3 regions of the Yersinia aldovae 670-83 genome follow, and region 2 is predicted to be linked to each of the others. Evidence: predicted binding sites of a transcription regulator. Region 2 holds the regulator's gene; each other region holds the start of a gene.

Region 1 (8,096 bases), 2.1 Mb from region 2:
CTTGTTCATCATAATAGAGTTTCCTTTTCAATGATTATTGGGAGTTGTTCCCATTTTTATTAAGATATTTAGTCTTTATATTGCTACTTTCCGAATTGAATTATTAACTCATCGCCTCGTTCGTAGTGGTAGCTATTAAACCGTTTATCAGGTAGGAAATCCTTTTTTCGTTATCATTTAGTCTTTTTAAATTACTCTCAGCTTAATTTTAGTATTAAGACTACGGGGTATCACCGTTTAATAATATTATAATGATCAATGCTGAGAGGAATGAGAGCCAACAGAATGAGAAAAATGCTAATAAAGAAATCAATTTCTTCCAGCGATAGCTTTGCAGAAAGCTTTGCCTAACTACCCGCTTTGACACCGGTATAACTGTGCTATTGAAGGGGGCGGTTGCTACACCAACCTGATGCATATCTGGTTCCATAGTTTTTTGCTCTTTACTGTGCTGCTGTATTTCAGGTTGTTGGTTAATAGTCACTTGAGTGACTGAACCGGTATAGCGCACACCCTTGCGTGGAATGGTATGAATAAGTGACTCTTTCAGCCCCACCTGCACAAAGGCCTTACGCAACATATACAATTGCCCATAATAGCTACTTTCACTGATGGCTCCGCGCTGCTCTTTCCAGACCTGATTGATAATTTGTTCTTTTTCCGTCACACCATTAAGCAACAACTGTAAAAATCTAAGATTATTTTCAGTTAATATTGCAATTGAACCGTTAGGACCATTTAAACAACGTTGTGCGGGAGAGAATAGCACCGTTCCTTCTAATTTAAACACAATCTCATTTATCTCCATATTGGTGGCTACCTGTCTTGTATAATGTGTCTGTTTATTCTTAAATTGTTTTAAATTTTTCTGCTATGATTAAACCCTGTTTATATCACATGATGTTTTAGGTTTTGACCTTGCTAGTGCTTAATGTAAATTCTTTGCTATGAAATGATAGTTGTAAGATTATTAAGATTTACGTGTTTTGTCTTTATTTGATCCCTTAATCTTCGTTAAAGGTTATTCGTGACTATTTTTGCATTTAGCAATTATTCTTAACAAGCGGTTATTTGTTTTTGTTGTAGTATTGTTTATTACTTTTCATTATTAGCCCTTACGTTCAATGTATGCTTAATTAACTTTAAAAATATTAAATTCATTCTTTAGGTTCACATTCTTCTGTTTTTATTCATTGTTTTTTATATTTATGTGTTTGTCTTGTTAAATATGATATTTACTTTATTGCAAATAGTGGGCAATAAACAACAGGTTAGCAGTGCAGAGTTTATCAACTTACATTATAGATATTCTGTTAATCGATATGCTTTGAGAACGAGTGACGGTCTGTGTTCCAGGTAAGTACTGAGTTAACCGTAAGATTCTTAATCGCTAAAGGGGATGGCTTGGGGGGATATATTGTATAACGCTGGGTTTATTTGCTCAGCAGCCCAATATGCCCTGGTGCAAAAATGTAGGGGATAGGGGCATTTCGTTTGAGTTATCACGGTATGCTACTGCTTGGCGTGAGTGAGGCGGCGGTACATTGGGTTAACTTAACCTTGGGTACATTAAGAAATTATGAGATTCTAATAAGAAAGCCCTCAATCAAGTCAGTCAGGAAAACAGGCCAGAGTGATGTTGCTGAGGTTTACCGTTGCTAAGCCTCTTTTTTATGCAGCAACATATATCCCGCTGGGCTAACTAATATTGAAAGTAGCGACACGCTGGACATCCCGCCGATCATCGGCGCAGCAATACGTTGGTAACCCTTAAAAGTGCGAACATCTGCTGTATCGTTCAGCTTTATACTGCGGTTTGGCCAGATGTCGCTATAAACGCTGGCATGTTTTTACCTGAATAAAAAATAGTGTTAAATGACCAGCTAACGAGTATAGGGCCATCTCTCTGTTTTTAGAGTGGTTTCGTGGGGTTGCGCAGGAGTCAATAAGGGTTAGTTCGCTGAGTTTACTTGATTAATTTTAAAGGTAAGTCTTGAAACAAGCCGAATTGAGGCGAGAATTTACTTTTCTTTAATTTATCATTTGCACGTTACTGGGTTAAAACCCGCGCCAGCCCAATAAACTGGCGCGGTAGTGATATTAAACCACAGGGTACTTACCAGGAGTAGCTGACTGTGGCGGTAGCGACACGGCCACTGCCGTAGAAGCAAGCCGCTGTCTGGGCGCAACTGGCAACATATTCCTTGCTGAATAGGTTGTTGACGTTAACCTGTAAGCTGGTGCCTTGCAGTGAAGGCAATGCCTGGCCGAGTTCATAGCGCATCATCCAGTCATACAGCGTAACCGCCGGGACTTTAAAACTGTTCTTCGCATCCCCCCAACTGGTACCGATATAACGGACACCAATACCGGTGGATAAGCCATCGACCACACCTTTATCAAAGGTATACATACCCCACAGCGAAGCCGAATGGTTTGGTGTCCGCGCGGGCATTTTACCCCGTTCAGTTGCTGTTTTGGTTTCGCGTACTTTACCAATAGTGTAGGTATAAGCGGCAATCAGGTTGATATTATCGTTAATCTCACTGTTTAATTGGCTTTCGATACCCTGAGATTGTATTTCCCCGATTGGCACGTTATAGGCCAGAATCTGATCATATTGGCTGATATTTTTCTGGCGCAAATCATACAGCGCAGTGGTCAGCAAGGTGCTGCTTCCCGGCGGCTGATATTTGATGCCGATCTCCACCTGACGGGCCGTTACTGGGTCCAGTGCGCCGGTTCCGGGTGCGCCTTTGGCCGTGCTTGGCTCAAATGAGGTGCTATAGCTGACATAAGGCGAGATGCCAGAATCAAAAGCATACAATATGCCACCGCGCCCTGTGAAAGCGTGATCGTCTTGTTGATCCTGCATGGCGTTTTTGCGGCTCAGGGTTTTCAACTGTGACCAGTCGTAACGGCCGGATAACAGGAGGTTCCACCTATCCAGTTCGATCTGATCTTGTAAATAGACACCCACCTGATCAAGTTTGGTCAGATCATTACTGTTAAGTGATAAATCACTTTCCCGAATGTTCAGGCCATAAACCGGTGACACCCAATCCAGATTATATTTATTTTGCACGGTACCCATATAGAACTGACTGTCGATACGGCTGCGTTTGTAATCCAACCCGGTCAGCACGGTATGGTTCAGTTGACCGGTCCAGAAATCGGCTTGTAGCTGATTATCAACGGCGAATTCAGCCGTTGTTTGGCGCTCGATTTGTGGGCGGCGGGTCATGGTACGGTTATCAGCCAGTAAATTCATAAACACCAGATAGCTATAATCTTGTTTGTTGTAGCTGTAGCGCAGGTTCTGGCGGAATTTAAAGGTGTCATTGATGTAATGCTCGAGCGCATAACCGACCGAGGTCTGCTCGCGCTCTGAGTGGTCAAATGACGGATCACTGACGTTAAAATCGTATGGAATATAACCATAAGCAGTACCAAATACGGTACCGGTGGCCGGCAGAAAATTACGTGAACCTGCTTGCGGTTCTTTCTGGTAGCTGGTCAGTAAGGTGAACGTGGTGTCTTCATTGGGAATAAAGGTCAATGCCGGTGCAATAGCAAAACGTTCCTGTTTGAAGCTATTAACGGCGTCATCTTGTGTTCTGCCTAGTCCGTTCAGGCGATAAAGGACTTTACCTTCATCATCCAGCACGCCACCAAAATCAAAAGCAGCAGCTGCCAGGCTATTGTTACCGGCACTTACCTGCACCTTATGAATGCTTTCTGCTGTTGGGCGTTTACTGATCATATTGATCAGGCCGCCGGGATTTACCTGCCCATATAATACCGACGCTGGACCACGAACTACTTCAACCCGCTCCAACAACCAAGGGTCAATTTGGCCGCCGCGCCGCGCCCCGCCCAGAGAATTATAGCTTAGGCCATCAAGAAAACGGGGGGCATAGCCAAAGCCACGAATGATCACTTCATCATTCATATTGGAGCCGCCGCGATACTCCGGTACCACGCCTGCGGTATAGCGCAGCGCTTGTGCCACCGAGGTTGCGGCTTGATCTTGTATTTGCTGGCGGGTGATGACTGAAATTGATTGTGGCGTTCGAATCAGTGGCGTATCTGTTTTGCTGCCAGTGGAACTGTTTTTGGCGACGAAGCCTTCATCTTGCTGCCCGTTATCAGGCTTCGCGACAACGACTAATTTGTCTTCTTTCGCCGCATGAGTCTCTTTAGCTGTGGTGGCAGCAGAGGCAGGCAGTACCGGTATTAATATCAGTGTGGAGGTCAATAATAAGGTCTTTGAGGCTGTGGTGCGGAATGGCAATTTCCTTGGCAAGGTATTGCCAGAAATATCAAACATGATTTATCCCTACCTGAGAACACAGTAATGAAAAATATCGGAACTTGATAAAGGCAAGTTCTTGATGCCACCCGGACTTAGTGTTTGCCACGGTATGGCTTATTGAACTATTTGTACGTTAATTGTTTGTGCGCGAAACATGTTATTGCAAACAGTAATACTTCTCAATACTATTCGCTTTCGTGTATTAATTTTAAATACATGGAGTTTTTGTATCGGGCTGCCATCAGTGATAAACAGGCTGTTATGGTCAGTCGTTCGTTGGCCTGAGTGATAAAATGAAGGGGCTGAAGTGACAGTTGCGAGTGAATATCCAGATAGCCGGCGTTTGTTACAAGACCCATCGGCGGGCCATGAACAATGGTGGCAGCAAATAGCACAATGGGGAACACCGCTAATGGAGCCAATGGGTACTGGCAAAGTAAAGCTGACATTTCTATGGCGCGACCGGCAGGGCAAAGCGCGTGACTCGGTTTATAGTCGAGTCTATATCGATGTCAACGGTGTAACGGACCATCACAGTATTAACCCTGAATCACTCCAGCGATTGGGCCAGAGTGATATCTGGTATTGGCAGACTGAGGTGGAATCTGATTTTCGCGGCAGCTACAGCTTTATTCCCGCGACAGCCGAAAACTGCTTACGGCTGCGGCCGGGTAGCCCACAAGAGCAGTATCTGGCTCAACGCAATTGGTGGATCTCGCTGATGGGGCTGGCAGAAAGCGATCCGTTGAATCACACGGCAGCTCATCATAGTTATCGCGGGATGCCGCTCTCTGCCATTCATTTAGCTGATGCTTTGCCTCAACCCGCCTGGCAGTCTGCCGACAGCGGCCAACCTCTGCCAACTGATCCCCGGCGGCTGCAACTCATTCGCTGGAATAGCCTGTTATTGGGTAATAGTCGCAATGTATGGATTTATCACACTGCGGGTACGGAGGATTTAGCTAATCGCCCGCTGGTTATTCTGTTGGATGGTCAGTATTGGGCGCAACATCAGCCGGTATTTGGTGTATTGGATAACGAAACTGCCGCCGGTAAGTTGCCCGCCAGCGTATATGTCTTAATAGATATTATTGACCAATCGCATCGCTCGGAGGAACTGCCCTGCAATCAAGATTTCTGGCAAGCACTGCAAACCGAGCTATTAGTTCAAGTATCTGATTTTCAGCCATTTACGGATCAGGCATCGCGCACGGTAGTGGCAGGGCAGAGTTTCGGTGGCCTGGCTTCCTTATATGCCGGGTTACACTGGCCGCAGCGATTTGGCTGCGTGCTGAGTCAGTCCGGATCATTCTGGTGGCCGGATGTTGATAATTTCAAGGCATTGACGGCAGGCACTGCCGAACGTCAGGGGTGGCTGACTGAACAGGTTTATCAGGGATTGGGCGCTGCGCATCCGTTGCATATCTTTATGGAGGCAGGCCGCCGAGAAGATGTAATTTATCAAGTGAATCAGGCGATGAGTCAGGCGCTACGTCACTCTGACCACCGACTTCATTACCGGGTTTATGCCGGTGGACATGATTCACTGTGCTGGCGGGGTGGATTGATTGATGGATTAGCGTGTTTGTTGGGGTGATAGATTGCTGGGAGCGGGTTATAAACCAAAACCCTGCTCCGATTTTGTTTGATCTGAAATTAAAACCGCCCCTTTGGGATCACCAACGGCGTATGCGAAACCGGATCGTCAATAATTAAACAGGGCATTCCAAACACCTGTTCCACCAGATCAGCGGTGATCACCTCTCTGGGGTGGCCTTGTGTCACTATCTTGCCATCGCGCATGGCGATGATATGAGTGGCATAACGGCAGGCATGATTAAGGTCATGTAGCACTGCCACCAGAGTATGATTATGTTGCTGATTAAGATTGCTGAATAACTCAAGTAAATCAATTTGATGGGCGATATCCAGGTAGGTCGTAGGTTCATCCAGCAGCAGCAACGGTGTCTGCTGCGCCAGCACCATTGCTATCCACACCCGCTGGCGCTGTCCACCTGATAATGCATCGACGGATCTGTTGGCCAGTTCACTGATTCCAGTGGCTTGCATTGCATGGTTCACCGCCAGTTTATCGGCTTGGGTCCATTGCTGTAATAACTTTTGGTGAGGGTAGCGGCCACGGGCAACCAGATCCAACACACTGATGCCATCCGGCGCTTGGGAGCTTTGCGGCAATAGGCCCAAGTTGCGTGCTACTTCACGGGTGTCATAGCGGGTAATGTTTTTGCCATCTAAAATTACCTGACCGGCCAGCGGTTTCATCAAACGACTTAGCGCGCGCAGCAGGGTCGATTTACCGCAGGCGTTAGGGCCGACAATCACCGTAAACTCACCATCGGGGATTGTAACACTCAGATTCTTGCTGATTATCTTGCCGTCATAGCCTAAGGTCAGCGCATCGGCTCGCAGGCGAGGCGAGTGTGTGGCGGCGGAGTTAACAATACTCATGAACGACCAGATTCCCGGATTAAAAGCCAGATAAGATACAGCCCGCCGATACTGATCGTGACCACTCCGACGGGTAACTGATTTGGTGAGAAAAGATGTTGTGCGCCAAGATCCGCTACGGTTAACAGCAATGCGCCCATCAGTGCGGAAGCTGTGAGTGTGACTGACGAGGTTCCGGTTAGCCGCCGTGCGATTTGTGGTGCTGCCAGTGCAATAAAGGATATTGGCCCAGCCGCTGCCGTCACTGCTGCGATTAGAATCACACCAACGGCCATCAGGCTCAGGCGTGTTTTCTCCACCGGAACACCCAAAGCACCGGCGGCATCATCGCCCATTTCCAACAATGGCATACGACGGCTGAGCAGTAGGGCAACCAGCGTCGCAATCATAATAAAAATCAGCGAGGGTATAGCCTTAGCCCAGGTCATGCCATTTAGCGAACCTGCACCCCAAGCGGCAGCTGTCATCGCGGCCTCCAGAGAGGCGGTGATGGTCAGCCAGGTATTGAATGCGGTTAGCATAGCACCTATCGCAATACCGACAATAATCAGTCTAAACCCTTGAATCCCCTGACGATAAGCGAGCAGATAAACGGCGATGGCTGCCAGCAATCCTCCTCCCAGGGCGCTACTGGCAATCTCAAAATAGCTGCCATTAAATAAAATGATCGCCACCAGAGCACCGGTATAAGCACCGGCATTGAAGCCGATAATATCTGGGCTACCCAGTGGGTTACGTACCAACGACTGAAATATTGCGCCACTGACTCCCAGTGCGGCACCAAATAGCAATGCTATCACTGCACGGGGGAGCCGCCATTGATTGACGATAATATTCGCCGCACCGTTCACTTGGCCAAACAATGCCGCGAGCACCTGCTGAGGGGATAGTGTCAGAGTACCAATCATTAATGCCAGCAGCGCACCTGATAAACAGGCAAGCAGGAGTAATCCACTGACAATCAGGCTGCGTGGCTGGATGCGCAAATTTATCGCGCCATTTGACCGACCCAATAGCCATGCGGTGGCCGCCGCTGGTTTCATAATGCACTCATCCTTTTGTGACTTCGAACTAACCAGATCAGTAGCGGCGCACCGATAAACGCGGTGACGATAGAAACGCGTAACTCACCCGGCACCAGAAAACGGCCAATAATGTCAGATACCAGTAATAAAATAGGTGTCAAAACCAGGGTGAAGGGCAATATCCAACATTGGTTCGGGCCGACAATCCAGCGAGCAATATGGGGAACCATCAGGCCAACAAAAGCGATAGGGCCAACCGCAGCGGTAGCGGCACCGCACAGTAGGGT
Region 2 (8,096 bases):
CAGGATTGGGCTATTTACTTCCACAGCATCCGCCAAATCCTGACGGTAGATAACAGCCAGTTTAAAATTACTCACCTAACCGGTGACCTGCATAAGATTGAACCCACGGCCAAATTTACGGGTTTCCCTGCCAATCAGGCCGTTGAAATCCCCATCACCGGTGAGTACTGGCAGTTGTTTGACACTGATTTTATGCCTCGCTGGTACGCTACTTCTGGCGATGCCAAGCCAAAAATCCTGAAAAATACCGATACTGAAGATATTAGTGAATATCTGACACCGTTTACTGACTCGCAGTGGAAGCGCACCAAAGACGACAATAACGTGCTGATGACGCCAGAATCACGTTTCCTCAAAAATGAAACGGTAAAAACGTTATCGGCGGCTAACTTGCGTGGGCAAATTATCCCGACGCCAATGGACGTTAAGGTTTATCAACAAGATATCGATTTGAGTAACGGTGTGGCACTGGATCTGAGCGCGTTACCAAAACCGGCTGCCAAGGCGGTACAGCAGCGCTTTGAGTTACTCGGGCTGAAGATGAACGCGGCGGGTTACCCAATAAAAACAGGGGTTCAACCTACCGTTTTTAAAGGTGATTTAGCTGTTTCTGGTGCTTATGAGCTGAATATTGGCGAGCAAGGCACGCAGGTGATTGGTTTTGATCCAACCGGCGTATTCTATGGTCTGCAATCAATTCTCTCGCTGGTCCCAACTGACGGTACTAAGAACATTGCTACTCTTGAGGCGAAAGATGCGCCACGCTTTGAATACCGTGGTGTTTTCCTCGATGTGGGCCGTAACTTCAAAACCAAAGATGCAGTGCTGCGCCTGCTTGATCAGATGGCAGCTTATAAGCTGAACAAATTCCACTTCCATCTGAGTGATGATGAAGGCTGGCGTATTGAAATCCCAGGCTTGCCGGAACTGACGGATGTCGGTGGTAAGCGTTGCCATGACTTGACCGAAAATGCCTGTCTGTTGCCACAACTGGGTTCTGGCCCGGATAGCAATAATCTGGGCAGTGGTCATTTTACCCGTGACGATTATATTGAGATCTTGCAATACGCTAAGGCGCGCCAGATTGATGTCATTCCTGAGATTGATATGCCAGCACATGCCCGTGCAGCGGTGGTTTCGATGGAAGCGCGCTACAACAATCTGATGAAGCAGGGTAAGGAAAAAGAAGCCAACGAATTCCGCTTGGTTGACCCGACGGATGACTCTAATACTACCTCGGTGCAGTTCTATGAGCGCAAAAGCTATCTGAATCCATGTCTGGACTCGTCCAAACGCTTTGTCGATAAAGTGATTGGCGAAATGGCTCAGATGCATAAAGACGCGGGAATGCCGCTGACTACCTGGCACTTTGGCGGTGATGAAGCGAAAAACATTCGTCTGGGGGCGGGGTTCCAGGACAAAAGTGGCCCAATCGAACCAGGTAAGGGCATTATCGATAAGAGTATTGAAGATAAGCCGTGGGCCAAGTCTCAGGTCTGTCAGGACATGGTCAAGCAAGGCAAGATTCAGGATGTTGAGCACCTTTCCAGCTACTTCGCTATTGAAGTCAGCAAGATGGTCAATGCTCACGGTATCGAGAAGATGCAAGCCTGGCAGGATGGTTTGAAAGACGCGAAAGATGCCAAAGCGTTTGCGACCAAACGTGTTGGCGTCAACTTCTGGGATACCCTCTACTGGGGTGGGGCTGATTCTATCAATGATTGGGCCAATAAAGGCTATGAAGTTGTAGCTTCCAATCCGGATTATGTCTATTTCGATATGCCATATGAAGTTAATCCGAATGAACGCGGCTACTACTGGGCAACGCGCTTCACTGATGAGGCTAAGGTCTTTAGTTTCGCTCCCAATAACATGCCGCAAAACGCTGAAACCTCCGTGGATCGCGACGGCAATCACTTTAGCGCGAAGAGCGATAAAGCGTGGCCGGGTGTACAGGGTATCTCTGGTCAGTCATGGAATGAAACCGTCCGTACTGATGAGCAGATGGAATACATGATCTTCCCACGGGTGTTGCCATTGGCTGAGCGTGCCTGGCATCGCGCATCATGGGAGCAGACTTATCAAGCGGGTCGCGAGTATAAAGGTGGCGAAACGCACTGGGTGGATACTAAAGCATTGGACAGTGACTGGCAGCGTTTTGCCAATATCATGGGCCAGCGCGAACTGGCAAAACTGGATAAAGCGGGTGTGTCATATCGCTTGCCGGTTCCGGGAGCGCGGATTGTTACCGGGCTGTTGGAAGCCAATATCTCTCTGCCTGGCTTGATTATCGAGTATTCAACTGATGGTGGTAAGCAGTGGCAGAAGTATGATGTCAACGCGCAGCCTAAGGTCAGTGGTGAGGTGTTGATCCGCTCGACCAGCCCGGATGGCAAACGCAGTAGCCGCGTTGAACCGGTTAAAGTTTGATGCTTTATAAGTGCTGTGTCTGATGTACCTCCTGTTTGATTTATTTGTAGCTCAACGAATTGTCGATTAAATGAAGTTGAGTTGATAGCTTTCCCCCGGCGAGTCCGGGGTTTTTTTTGCGTTAAATTTATGCAGGTCGCAAGGTCTATACCCAAAGTCATTGCAGGTAGGCCGCCAGCGAATAACAAATTGGTTATAAACTATTTTGAACAGCACTTGCGCTGGTTCATAGGATGAATGAGAGTAACTAAGGGAGAAGGGTATAAATAAGAATGACCACCTGACTCCCCACCGAGCTAATCTCGGGTTACATGCGGGAAAGGCGGCCATATTGCGGGTTATATATTTCAGCAGTGCTTAAAAATCTTTATAAGTTAACGCGATAAAACAGCATTATCTTTTGTCGTGAGCTGACTCATTTTCACGGCAATCACCGGATTCACAGTGGCCGTACAGATACAGACTGTGATTGGTCAGTTTGATACCGTGTTGTTTAGCAATTTCACGTTGCAGCGATTCAATCGATTCATTGCTAAATTCGATCACTTTGCCGCAATCCAGACAGATAAGGTGATCATGGTGATGTTGTTGCGTCAGCTCAAAGACTGATTTGCCGCCTTCGAAGTTATGGCGGGTAACAATACCGGCATCATCAAACTGATTCAGCACACGGTAAACCGTTGCCAAACCAATCTCTTCTCCGATATCGATCAGCTTTTTATAAAGATCTTCCGCGCTGACGTGATGGCACGCTGGGTTTTGCAACACTTCCAGAATTTTGAGCCGGGGCAGTGTTACTTTAAGGCCTGCGTTTTTTAAGGCTTTGTTGTTGTCAGTCATGCGGATTCAGTCCTATTACTATCGATTCAAATTAAGGCTGTTCAGCCTATGACATCCGTGGCGCAATATTCTCAATTGCGTCTCATTATAGAACTGCTAGCCCCAAATGAAAACCGTGGTTGTTAACAAAGTTATAATTGCACACTTTGTAAGATTAATCATGCAGTGTGTTGAGGAATGGGGATAACACATCATTCAAGTGTACAGTGGCTACAAATAAAGTTACAAATTTGTAGCCGTTTATTTTCATTTTACACCGATGATGGTGCGGATTTGTGGGCCGCTTAACAGAGCAAATTTACCCGGCAGACATAGCCACACATGTTTGGTGGGCTATTCAGGGCGAAAGAGATTATTTTACGCGAAGCAAGCGTGCTTAAAAGAGGGCGGAAACGCCTGATTGTATATAAAAGATACCATCACAGCGTTTCCGATATACCAAATTAACCGACGATCTCGGCCAAATTCAGTTCTTCACTGATCTGTTTTACCCAAGCGTGAACACGTTCATTGGTCAACTCTGGCTGACGGTCTTCATCGATTGCCAGACCAATAAAGTGGTCGTCATCAGCCAGGCCTTTAGAGGCTTCAAAATGGTAGCCTGCGGTTGGCCAGTGACCGACGATAGCAGCACCACGCGGTTCGATGATATCGCGCACTGTCCCCATCGCATCACAGAAATACTCGGCGTAATCTTCCTGATCACCGCAACCGAACAATGCTACCAGCTTGCCGTTGAAATCGATCTCTTCCAGGGTTGGGAAGAAATCATCCCAGTCACACTGCGCTTCACCGTAATACCAGGTTGGAATACCGATCAGCAGAATATCGAAGCCTTCTAAATCTTCTTTACTGCTTTTGGCAATGTCATGAACCTCAGCAACCTCTTTGCCCAGTTGCTTTTGGATCATCTTGGCAATGTTTTCAGTATTGCCAGTATCGCTGCCAAAGAAAATGCCTACAGTTGCCATATAACTTAATACCTTTTAAATTCAAATAGTTATGCTGATTTTTGAGCGTTATGCCCAATAATATAGCACATTTCGATAGGGCAACATAATGCCAGAAAACAGCATCAGGCTGATATCAAGTTTATGCGATATTAAATTTTCGCGAGTCACTCAACCTTACAACGCCGTTGCCGATAACCGTTGTGTAGCCGAATGGTTGCAATTTGCGGTGCCAGGGGAAATTCGTCAGATGAAAGTCTGCCGGTAAAGGAGCTATCGTTAGCTGTATGGACGTACTTTACTGCTTTTCGGTCATCAAATAACACCAGAGTCTCTAACGGCAATCATCCGTTATATAAGGGGAACGCACATGCAGTTTTTAAAAAATATTAGCATCAGGGTGGCTTTACTTTGGGTTCTTGGCATATTTTGCCTGCTCTGGGGCGGCGTATCAGCTTATACATTGCTATCACTGAATCAATTAACACAATCATCCAATGCGAACAGTGTGTTGGTAGAAAACATGAATTTGGTGAATCAGGGAACCGATCAGTATTTCCGTATGGTGACACGGCTTGCCCGCTCAGTGGATTATCGCCAAAACGGTAATATCGCGGATGCAGACAAAGAACTGAAATCATCGAATGTCGCCCTGGAGAATTTGAAAAAAAAACTGGCAGAGTTTAAAGCTGTCGACCATGCACAAATTGATCCTGTACTAGTCACTGGGGTTATTGATGGATGGAGCGGATTAATTGAGCAGGGTGTTACCCCGCTTTATCAGGCCGCGATGGATAACAATAGTGCCGCGTATCAAGAATTGGCCAAGAAAACCGTGCCTGCCTTGAGCCGCCAATATGGTTCCGTGGCAGAAAGCTTTAATCAGTCGGCATCAAAAGCTATCGGGGTGGCTAAAGAACAATTCTCACATCTGACAAAAGTGAGTAGCGTCACGCTTATCTCTGCTTTGGTTGCTGGCTTGTTGATTTTATTAGCGACGGATCGTTATCTGGTGGCGAACCTGGTGCGCCCGTTGGATGAGATCCGCGAGCATTTCCGGGTGATTGCTTCCGGTCAGCTTGGTCAGCCTATCACCGATTTTGGTCGAAACTGTGTTGGGCGGTTATTTCCGCTTTTGCGCGATGTACAAACCAGTCTGGTGAACACGGTTCAGACGATTCGTAGCAGTACCGACGGTATTTATCACGGTGCCGCTGAGATTTCAGCCGGTAATACTGATTTGTCATCCCGCACCGAACAGCAAGCGGCGGCATTGGAAGAGACGGCAGCGAGTATGGAGCAGCTCACCGCGACCGTAAAACACAATGCGGATAACGCACATCATGCCAGCCAACTTGCAGCGAGTGCCTCTGCGACGGCGAAAAAGGGCGGGTTGCTGGTGGCGGATGTGGTTAACACCATGAATGAGATTTCTGCCAGTTCACGAAAAATAGCTGACATAACTACTGTCATTAACAGCATTGCTTTTCAAACTAACATTCTGGCGCTGAATGCGGCAGTGGAGGCGGCAAGAGCGGGCGAACAGGGCCGTGGTTTTGCCGTGGTAGCCAGTGAAGTGCGTAACCTGGCCCAACGCAGCGCGCAAGCGGCGAAGGAGATTGATGGCTTGATCAATGAGTCGGTCAACCGTGTCAGCAGTGGTTCGGCGTTGGTGGAAAGTGCGGGAGTTACGATGGATGAAATTGTCCGTTCGATTACTAATGTGACTGATTTAATGGGGGAAATAGCCTCGGCTTCTGATGAGCAAAGTAAAGGTATCAGTCAGGTCGGGCAGGCGGTGGCTGAAATGGACAGCGTGACGCAGCAAAATGCTGCGCTGGTACAGGAGGCTTCGCGCGCAGCCGCCTCATTGGAAGAACAGGCAACACAATTGAATCGGGCGGTGGCGGTATTCAAATTACACCTGGATGACGAGCGGGTTAAACCGGCAATGAAGCCTCGGGCGCATCCCACAGCGATGGCACCTGTCACTAAGGTAGACAACAACGCCAATTGGGAAACTTTCTAAGCAACGGTGAGGATATTGGCGTGGCGTAATGACTTACGCCACGCCGTCATGGTAACCGGTAGGGTTAAAACCCTTCATGAGAGTGATCATGCGCTAATTGAGCCAGTAACATCTGTTCAATTAGCTCACTACGGCTGATGTTACGCAGCTCTGCAAGACTATTGAGAGCATCGACTGCATCGGCATTAATCTTCAGTTCCACGCGTCGTAAGCCACGGACTTTATCGCGTTGCAGTTGATTTCGCTTATTAATTCTAAGCTGTTCATCACGGGATAATGGGTTTGTTTTCGGTCGCCCCGGACGGCGTTCATCTGCGAACAGATCCAGCGTCGTGCGATCCGTTTGTTCTTTTGCCATAGGTAGCGTTACTACAAGGGATTTACATCAGAAAGCGTAACGGAGCCTTGTCTGACGATTCGGTTAACACGTATCAGGTTGAGAGCATAGATAGAGCGCATTTAATAACCTATATATCGCAGCCTGAATTTGCATTTGCACCGGTTATAGCCTGAGAACAGCGACCATACACCGCGGCAAAATTATAGCGCGCCATAATACCCCAGCCAAGCGAGCAACGACAATGCTTTACTGTGATTAGATTGGGCTAATTCATTCTTTTTTGCACAATTTTTCCACAGGAAATACATTTCTTTTCCCCAGGGTATGATTTTTAATCAACATCCGGGTGCGCAACATTATTCTGCATCGATAAAGCGGTGGATGGCCCGTAACACCGAGTCCGGTTTTTCTGCGTGGACCCAATGGCCGGTTCCTGCTACCACATGCGCTTTAGCTTGCGGGAACTGACGGGCAATATCATCACGATAGCTGTCCTGAACATAGGGGGATAACTCGCCGCGAATAAACAAAATGGGGTGGGGCCATGCAGGTACTGGTTGCCAACCAACAATATTCTCATATTGATCCCATAGCGCAGATACATTAAAGCGCCATTCGCCGCCTTGAAATGATTTCAGTAAGAACTGAATAACGCCTTCTTCTTTTATAAACTCACGCATCAGTTGGGCCGCTTCCTGACGTTGAGTTACCCCTGCTGCGTTGACTGCATTCAGTGCGGCAAAAATCTGATCATGACGGCGTACCGGATAATTGACCGGGGCGATATCGATGACAACTAATTTATCGATTCTATCCGGAGCCAGTGCGGTCATCGCCATCGCGACTTTTCCGCCCATCGAGTGGCCGATAATTATGGCCTTTTCTATTTCAAGCTGATCCAGCAATTCCAATACATCTTGCGCCATTTCCGGGTAATTCACTTGTGGCGAGCGAGGCGATAACCCGTGGTCGCGCAAATCAACCTGAATCACATTATGGTCTTTATGGAGGTCGCGAGCCAAAACCCCCAAGTTATCAAGATTACCAAATAACCCGTGGATCAGGATGATGGGCAGGGCGGGCGTAGGAGAAAGTGCATTTTGTAAGCGGAAGTTTAATTTCATGGCGAAGTTCATACTGAGAGATATTGTGGTTAGGGTATCATGACTGAGCTTAGGTGTGCTGCTATACGATTATTCGCCTTATCATCAAGTTCATGTGGATTATTGCATCATTGTAGGCGAGGGCGGGGGATTTATCCCGATAAGCCATGATAAAGGTACTCGTCAGCACGCTTTGACTTTATAATCCTTAGATATGCATAAGAAAGTAGAAACCGTACTGGATAAAGATGAAAACTATTGAACTCGACGAAGAACTTTATCGCTATATTGCCAGCCATACGCAACACATTGGTGAGAGCGCGTCCGACATTTTACGGCGTATGTTGAAGTTTACCCTAGGCCAGATGGCAGCCAACGTGCCTGCCAGTAATACTACGGTAGCA
Region 3 (8,096 bases), 2.2 Mb from region 2:
ATGCGGGAACACCTTCAGGACTACAGGCATATCCCGCGCCGTTCGCTGGTCTGATGTTCCGTCATAACATAACGCACCAGCTCACGTTTTTCAGGCACCGTTAAAGTTTTTTTGCTACAACATCCTTAAGAATTTCATGGTCTAAGCTTAGAGAGGCATACATCTGCTTTAACCGACGATTTTCCTCTTCCCGCTCTTTCATTCGTTTGATATCAGAGGATGTCATGCCGCCGTATTTGGATTTCCAGTTGTAATAGCTGGCTTCGGACACACTGTTTTCGCGGCAGCCATCCCTCACATGCCGATCCCCTTCAACTTCTTTCAGAGCTCGTAGGATTTGAGTTTCAGTGAAACGCGCTTTCTTCATGATGAGCCTCCGCTGGTTGTATTTTAACCAGAGAACGCCATTAAGCTGTAAGACTAAATTCAGGAGGGACTACAGCACCATTTTTATCGATAGTGACCACTTCAGGTTTGCCGTGGTGTCGAATGGCTTTGCGAAAGAAGCGTAATGCCGCTGTAGTATCTCGTTTTGCGGTCAGCAAAAAGTCGATGGTTTGGCCTGAAGTACCCACCGCGCGGTACAGATATTTCCACTGGCCTTTGATTTTGATGTAGGTCTCATCCATGCATTGCCGACGTCCCACGCTGCGTTTATGCCGACGGAAAGCCTTATCCAGCAAAGGTACCAAGCGGATAACCCAGCGGTGTAACGTGGAATGGTCAACGGCAATACCGCGTTCAGCCATCATCTCTTCGAGATTGCGCAGGCTCAGGGCGTAAGCCAGATACCAGCGAACACACTGTGCGATAACATTGACGGGATAATGCAGGCGACGGAAGGCTTTTCTTATTAGAGACATGGTCAGGTAACATCAGAAAAAAACAGCATGTTACCTGACGACGCCTTAAGGCGACACAACCCCTCAAAGGCCTATATTATACGTCAAATCCAACTAATTGGATGCACTACCTATAAACGGCATTTCATTTCAAATGAGAATTGTATTGATAATCATTACCATTATGTATAATAATGCATTCAACATCTATTAGGTTGGAGGTAGAAGGTGTCAAATACAGATAATTTAATTACACCTTCACCTGTAAGGGTAAGAGCGGATATAGCACAGCTCTTTGAGCAAACCTTCGCTCATTTTTCTGTAACGTTTAAAGTGGATTCCTATAATATCCCTTCCAAAAGTATGAGTTTCAATCATTGGTCAAATGATGATAATTTTCCGTCACTGATGGAAATTTATCAAAATGAGTATTACGGCAGTAATAATATAAAACCGAATCAGAAGGCACTTTATTCGCTCTGGACACAATGGTATTTCGGCCTGGTTATTCCTCCAATGATGTTGTTATTAATGGAATATCCGCAGGAAATTGACTCCGACTGTCGAAACTTTAAAGTAGCATTTCATGATAGCGGCAGGCCAGATATTATTTACTATCAGCTAAAATGGAAAGATCAGGGCGCGGAAAATTTACTAGAACGTTATTATGCACTGATTAACAACCATGTTATTCCAATAGCTAATAAAATTGAGTCCTATCAAGGTATAAACGGGCGATTACTGTGGAATAATATCGGATACCTGATGTACTGGTATCTGGGTGAGTTTAAAAAACGCATGAAAGAAGATGTTTATCAGGCTGTTATTCAAGGTCTTTTTATGACTATGATCCTGCCTGATGGCCGCGAAAATCCGCTTTATCGCACAGTTATACTACGTAATGGCACCCTGCAGCGCCGTAGCTGTTGCCAGCGTAATAAGCTACCGGGTGTGGGTAATTGTCATGATTGTCCGCTAGAAATAACGCTATAAAGGCATTATTTATTCTGAAATAACCTCTTGCTTCTGGCTGGTGGTTTTTTGTAGTGACTATTTAACTCTCTCTTAGAGTTGTCGTCTATATATCCAGTAATCATTGCTTATAATAAAAATATCATGGAACAGTAATCTGAGCGCATCTATATATATTATAAGGATATATCATGTACGAAGTAGCCCATACTGAAACCCCTTTTTTATCAGGGAGTGATGATATAAGTGAAGTGCTTTATTTAGGAAATTTCCTAAATAAACAAAGTGCCGACAATTATCAGGAAGGAATCAATAATATCACTGAAAGAATTAAGGGTATATTAAAGGTTGTTGATAAACCCTTTAGCGGGATATTACCGAATGAATTGTCACCGCATATTTCTGGAATAAACCTGGATAATCCACTGACCTCACTGGATTCTGCGCTGGATGAATTACAACAGTTGTATATTAAAGATGCTGTTTATTTTCATCATCCTAAATATGTAGCGCATTTGAATTGCCCTGTGGTGCTGCCGGCGGTGCTGGGGGAAAGCATTATTGGTGCGATTAACTCCTCTTTAGATACCTGGGATCAGAGCGCAGGTGGCACGCTGATTGAACAGAAAGTGCTGGATTGGACCCGAGATAAAATAGGGTTAGGTGAAGAGGGAGATGGGATTTTCACCAGCGGCGGAACTCAATCTAATTTAATGGCTATGCTACTGGCTCGCGATCATTTTTGCCATCAGCGAGATCCCGCCCATAAAAATCAATTACAGGGACTCCCAGCCGATTTTCACAAATTCCGCATTTTCACATCGGCGGTTAGCCACTTCAGCACGCAAAAAGCGGCCGCATTATTAGGCTTGGGTTACAACGCAGTGGTTCCTATTCCCTACGACAGTGAATTCATAATGGATACTCACGCCTTGGTGTTAAGTATCGAAAGCTGTCTGGCGCAGGGAAATATCCCTTTAGCGGTGGTGGCGACCACGGGAACCACTGATTTTGGCAGCATAGATCCTTTACGTCCTATTGCAGCTTTAGCTCAGCAATATGGCCTTTGGCTGCATGTTGACGCGGCCTACGGTTGTGGCTTGCTGGTTTCTTCCCAGCATCGGCAACTGCTCGCCGGTATTGAGATGGCGAACTCTGTGACCGTGGATTACCATAAATCCTTTTTCCAGCCGGTGAGCTGTAGCGCCTTCTTTGTCAAAGATAAACAGCATTTTTCCTATTTGACCTATCACGCCGAGTATCTCAATCCGTTAAGTGCATTACAGGACGGAACGCCCAACCTGGTGAATAAAAGTATCCAGACCACGCGGCGATTTGATGCCCTAAAGATGTGGCTGACGTTGCGTATTATGGGCGCAAAGCAATTGGGCCTGGCTTTCGACCGATTAATGGAGACCGCGCAGGTCGCTTATCAATTAATGCGGCCGAACCCATATTTTGAACTGTTGCATCGACCCACGTTGAGCACGCTGGTATTCCGCTTTATACCGCTGGATTCCCGCAGTGATGCGGAAACTGATCTCACCAATGCTTATATTCGTAAGGCGTTATTCCGAGAGGGAAATTCGGTCATTGCCGGAACCAAAGTAAATGGCCACCAGTATTTAAAATTTACCTTTCTGAACCCGACTACTGGGATTCAGCATTTAAATGAAATTATTGATGCCATTATAACCCACGGGCAGAACTATGCGAGTCAGCATCATGTCGCCGCGCCAAACAAGGAATAATTATGTCCATGCGACCTTATGATTTTATTGCCATCGGCATTGGTCCTTTTAATCTTGGATTGGCATGTTTAACCCAACCGCTGAACGATGTTCATAGTTTATTCATCGATCAAAATCCAGGTTTTGACTGGCATCCAGGGATGATGCTGGAAAGTGCTACTCTGCAAACACCCTTTATGTCGGATCTGGTAACTTTAGCGTCGCCAACGCACCCGTTGAGCTTTTTAAATTACATCAAACAGCAGGGCAGAATTTATTCCTTCTATATTCGGGAAAATTTCTTTCTGATGCGTAAGGAATATAACCAATATTGCCAATGGGCCGCCGCGCAATTGCCTAACCTGCGTTTCAATACTCGGGTTGAAACCCTGGAGTATGATGAGGAAACCGCACTGTATAAGCTGCGTTGTCTGGACTTGCGCACCGGCGATTATCACGAATATCAATGTAAAAAATTAGTGTTAGGGACTGGGCCATCGCCGTGTATTCCGGAATGCTGCCGACCTTTCACCGCGAAAATGGTGACTTCTGGCAATTATCTGGATAACAAAGTGGCCTTGCAGAAGAAGGCCTCTATTACTGTGTTAGGCAGCGGACAGAGTGCGGCGGAGATTTTTTACGATCTACTCAGTGATATAGATCGCTTTGGTTATCAACTCAACTGGCTCACGCGTTCCCCCCGTTTCTTTCCACTGGAATACACCAAGCTGACGTTGGAAATGACATCACCGGAATACGTCGATTACTTTTATAACCTCCCGGCAGAAAAGCGCGATGAGCTGAATCTGACTCACAAACAATTGTACAAAGGCATTAATAGCTCGTTGGTCAACGATATTTTCGATCTGCTGTACACCAAGCGTTTGGACGGTGTCCTAAATGTGAATTTGTATACCAACAGCGAATTACAACAGGTGGAGGAAAATCGTAATGGCAAAGGGCTGAGTCTGTCTTTATTACAGCATGAACAGAATCAGCCGTTCACTTTGGCGTCCGAAGGCGTGGTATTGGCTACTGGGTATCAATATCAGCCGCCGCCGTTTATCGAAGGTATTAGCCAGTTAATCCGTTGGGATAATAAAGGCCGATACGACGTTCAGCGCAATTACAGTATTGATCGCCACAACAGTATTTTTGTGCAAAACGTCGAGCTGCATACCCACGGTTTTGTTACGCCGGATTTGGGAATGGCCTGCTACCGTAATTCCTGTTTGATCCGCGAAATAACCGGGGTTGAACATTATCCTATTGAAGAAAGCATTGCTTTCCAGCGTTTCAGCGTGCCAGCACAGGGAGTCACACAATGACGCAGGCAACGGCGAAAATTAACCCACTGACGCCAGTGGAAAGCGGCGGGTTCACACTGCGACCTTTAGATTTGATGCAGGATATTAGCTGGCTGAGTAATTGGGTCAGTCGCGAATATGCCCAGTACTGGGGAATGCAAAATCATCGCGAGTCACAGGTACTGGCGTTTTATCAGGAATTACTCGACCGGAAGCCGGGCAGCGTATTTGTTGGGATGAAACATCAGCAACCTGCCTTTTTGCTGGAACGTTATCTCGCCAAAGAAGATGTAATTGCTGAATATTATCCGGCGCAGCCGGACGATGTTGGTATGCATATTTTGGTCGCTCCACCGATAAATAAAGTGGCAGGTTTCACTTGGCGCGTATTTCAAAGCATTATGGCGTTTATTTTCAGTGATCCACTGGTGGCGCGCATTGTGGTGGAACCGGATGTACGAAATGAGAAAATTCATCGTCTGAATAGGCTCGCCGGTTTTGTTTATCAGCAACGGTTAGAAATGCCTCACAAGACGGCATGGCTGGCTTTTTGCACCAGAGAACAACATCAACTTGCGCTTCAGTCTGCGCGTCAACTGGAGCGTCAATTATGATAGCCGATTCCGTCGCTGCCGTTCAGCCCCACGGATTAGCCGTGGCGCATTTGCAGCCGTCACTATGGCAAAAAGTGAATCGTTTGCACTTGTGTAAAGCTATTTCCGAGTTTTCCCACGAGCGCTTATTCGCTCCTCAGGCATTGATGAGTCGACAGGACGGTGAGGGTTACCACCCTTACCAACTGGTTACGTCAGATAACCGGCTTCGTTACGTTTTCCGTGCCCGCCGGTTGGCGCTGGATCACTGGCTACTGGATCCTTCGTCTTTGCAGAAAACCGTTGATGGGCGACTGGTCGATTTGGATTCGCTGTTATTTATCATTGAATTCAAAGATGAACTTGGCATTAGCGACGCGGTGTTACCGACTTATCTGGAGGAGATTACCAGTACCTTATACAGCAGTGCGTATAAACACAGCCGGGTGGGTATTAGTGCGTCTGAACTGGTCAACGCCAGCTTCCAGCTATTAGAGCAGGAAATGATGGAAGGTCATCCTTCCTTTGTCGCCAATAATGGGCGTATTGGTTTTAATGGGCAGGATTTCCAGCAGTTCAGCCCGGAGGCCGCTTCGGACGTTCATTTGGTCTGGCTGGCCGCGCATAAAAGCAAAGCGCATTTTGCCAGCATCGAACAGCTAGATTATCGGCAACTGATGCTGCAAGAGTTGGGCGAGGAAGCGCTGGCAGAATTTGAGCAACGGTTGATCGCCAAAGATCTCAATCCGCAGGATTATCTGCTGATGCCGGTGCACCCATGGCAGTGGCTGAGCAAAGTGTCTTCGGTATTTGCTGCGGATATTGCTAACCAAATGCTGGTGTTCTTAGGGGCGGGGAAAGATGTCTATCAGGCTCAGCAATCGATTCGGACTTTTTTCAATCGAAGCGAACCGCTACGATATTACGTAAAAATGGCGCTATCTATCCTGAATATGGGCTTTATGCGCGGATTGTCACCTTATTATATGGCTACTACTCCGGGCATTAATGAATGGCTGTTTGAGCTGGTGGAAAAGGATGAGACGCTGCGCAACTACGGTTTTAAGATTTTACGTGAAGTCGCCAGCGTGGGTTTCCGCAACAGTTATTACGAACAGGCGGTGAGCGGGGATACGCCGTACAAAAAAATGGCCGCAGCCTTATGGCGAGAAAACCCGCTGCAATTGATTCAGCCGGGTCAGCAGGTGATGACTATGGCGGCATTGCTGCATCTGGATCAGCAGGGAAAGGCGTTTTTGCCTGAGCTCATTACTGCCTCAGGATTGTCCACAGAACAATGGATAGCTCGTTATTTACAATGTTATTTATCACCGCTATTGCACTGTTTGTATGCCTACGATCTGATGTTTATGCCCCATGGGGAAAATATCATTCTAGTGCTGGAGAACGCCGCACCTCAGCATATCTTTATGAAAGACCTGGCAGAGGAAATTCTGGTGATGAACCCTGCCGCAGATTTACCGGAAAAGGCGCAGCGGATCAAAGTGGATATGCCGGTGGATATGAGAACCCTGACAATTCTTTCCGATGTGTTTGACGGCGTATTTCGCTATCTGGCGGCGATCCTCGATCAGCAGGGGAATTATTCAGAAGGGCGTTTCTGGTCTGCGGTGGCGAACTGCATTTGGGAATATCAACGGCAGCATCCTGAACTGGCCGGGCAATTTGCACGTTATGAACTGTTTACTCCCGAAATTAAGCGTTGTTGCCTCAATCGGTTACAGTTGGCCAATAATCGCCAAATGCTGGATTTAGCCGATCCGGCACAGAGTCTGAAATTTGCCGACGATTTGATCAATCCATTAGTTACCTTTGGCATACCTGCCGTTTAGTTATCAGGGACATCAATACTACTGTGCCCCGGAGGCAATTTCCCGGGGCGTTAACTCTTGGTTGAGGGCCGGACTAGCGAGGGCGATAGCGAGGAATAACTAAGTGTTTTCCTGATTCAGGGTCGGTAATAATTCGGCAACTTAGGCCGAATACTGCCTCAATACTTTCTTCAGTCACTATGGCTTCTGGCAATCCTTCGGCAAAAATCTTCCCTTCTTTTAGCATGATAAGGTGAGTGGCATAGCGTAGAGCCTGATTAATGTCGTGCAAGACCAGCACCAGCGTTTTGCCCTGCTGATGCAATTGTTGACATAAATCCAGTATTTCAATCTGATGGGCGATATCCAGATAGGTAGTCGGCTCATCCAGTAACATTATTGGAGTATGCTGCGCCAAAGTCATGGCAAACCACGCACGCTGCCGCTGCCCACCGGATAATTCACTGACCATCTGTTGCGCTAATGGCTCCAGGTTGACCGCCTTAATAGCTGCGCGAACGATATTATCGTCTGCGGCAGACCATTGACGGAAAAAGGATTGGTGGGCATAGCGGCCCCGTGAAACCAAATCGAAGACCGTCAGGGCTTCGGAGACGCCAGCACCTTGGGAAAGTAGCGATAGCTGGCAGGCTAAGGCTTTAGCTCTGATATGCTGAATATTTTGCCGATCCAGTTTGATACAGCCACTTTGTGGCGATAAACCGCGACTTAAAGTGTGCAATAGCGTCGATTTCCCACAACCATTTGGCCCAATAATTACGCTAAAAGACCCGTTTTTAATGCCAACGCTGAGTTTATC

What was found. The regulator Fur, encoded in region 2, represses iron uptake genes when iron is present. The targets are predictions, from matches to a motif close to ATAATAATGAGAACNACTATCAA.
Region 1: fes (enterochelin esterase) is a predicted target of Fur. The motif match lies at 4,482-4,504, and genes of this name have one in related genera.
Region 3: fhuF (siderophore-iron reductase FhuF) is a predicted target of Fur. The motif match lies at 997-1,019, and genes of this name have one in related genera.

The regions. Positions count from the first base shown of each region.
Region 1 is NZ_CP009781.1:2,059,217-2,067,312, reverse strand. Features, by position in the region: gene AT01_RS09430 (hypothetical protein) at 1-12, opposite strand, end outside; gene AT01_RS09425 (winged helix-turn-helix domain-containing protein) at 221-808, opposite strand; gene AT01_RS09420 (TonB-dependent siderophore receptor) at 2,117-4,330, opposite strand; gene fes (enterochelin esterase) at 4,623-5,912, shown strand; gene AT01_RS09410 (ABC transporter ATP-binding protein) at 5,972-6,784, opposite strand; gene fepG (iron-enterobactin ABC transporter permease) at 6,781-7,827, opposite strand; gene fepD (Fe(3+)-siderophore ABC transporter permease) at 7,824-8,096, opposite strand, start outside.
Region 2 is NZ_CP009781.1:4,131,956-4,140,051, forward strand. Features, by position in the region: gene AT01_RS18585 (beta-N-acetylhexosaminidase) at 1-2,430, shown strand, start outside; gene fur (ferric iron uptake transcriptional regulator) at 2,824-3,270, opposite strand; gene fldA (flavodoxin FldA) at 3,714-4,241, opposite strand; gene AT01_RS18600 (methyl-accepting chemotaxis protein) at 4,591-6,249, shown strand; gene ybfE (LexA regulated protein) at 6,314-6,607, opposite strand; gene ybfF (esterase) at 6,946-7,713, opposite strand; gene seqA (replication initiation negative regulator SeqA) at 7,941-8,096, shown strand, end outside.
Region 3 is NZ_CP009781.1:1,932,592-1,940,687, reverse strand. Features, by position in the region: partial or broken gene AT01_RS08940 (transposase) at 33-367, opposite strand; partial or broken gene AT01_RS08935 (IS6 family transposase) at 441-863, opposite strand; gene fhuF (siderophore-iron reductase FhuF) at 1,071-1,835, shown strand; gene AT01_RS08925 (pyridoxal phosphate-dependent decarboxylase family protein) at 2,006-3,565, shown strand; gene AT01_RS08920 (lysine N(6)-hydroxylase/L-ornithine N(5)-oxygenase family protein) at 3,574-4,872, shown strand; gene AT01_RS08915 (GNAT family N-acetyltransferase) at 4,869-5,465, shown strand; gene AT01_RS08910 (IucA/IucC family protein) at 5,462-7,297, shown strand; gene AT01_RS08905 (ABC transporter ATP-binding protein) at 7,371-8,096, opposite strand, start outside.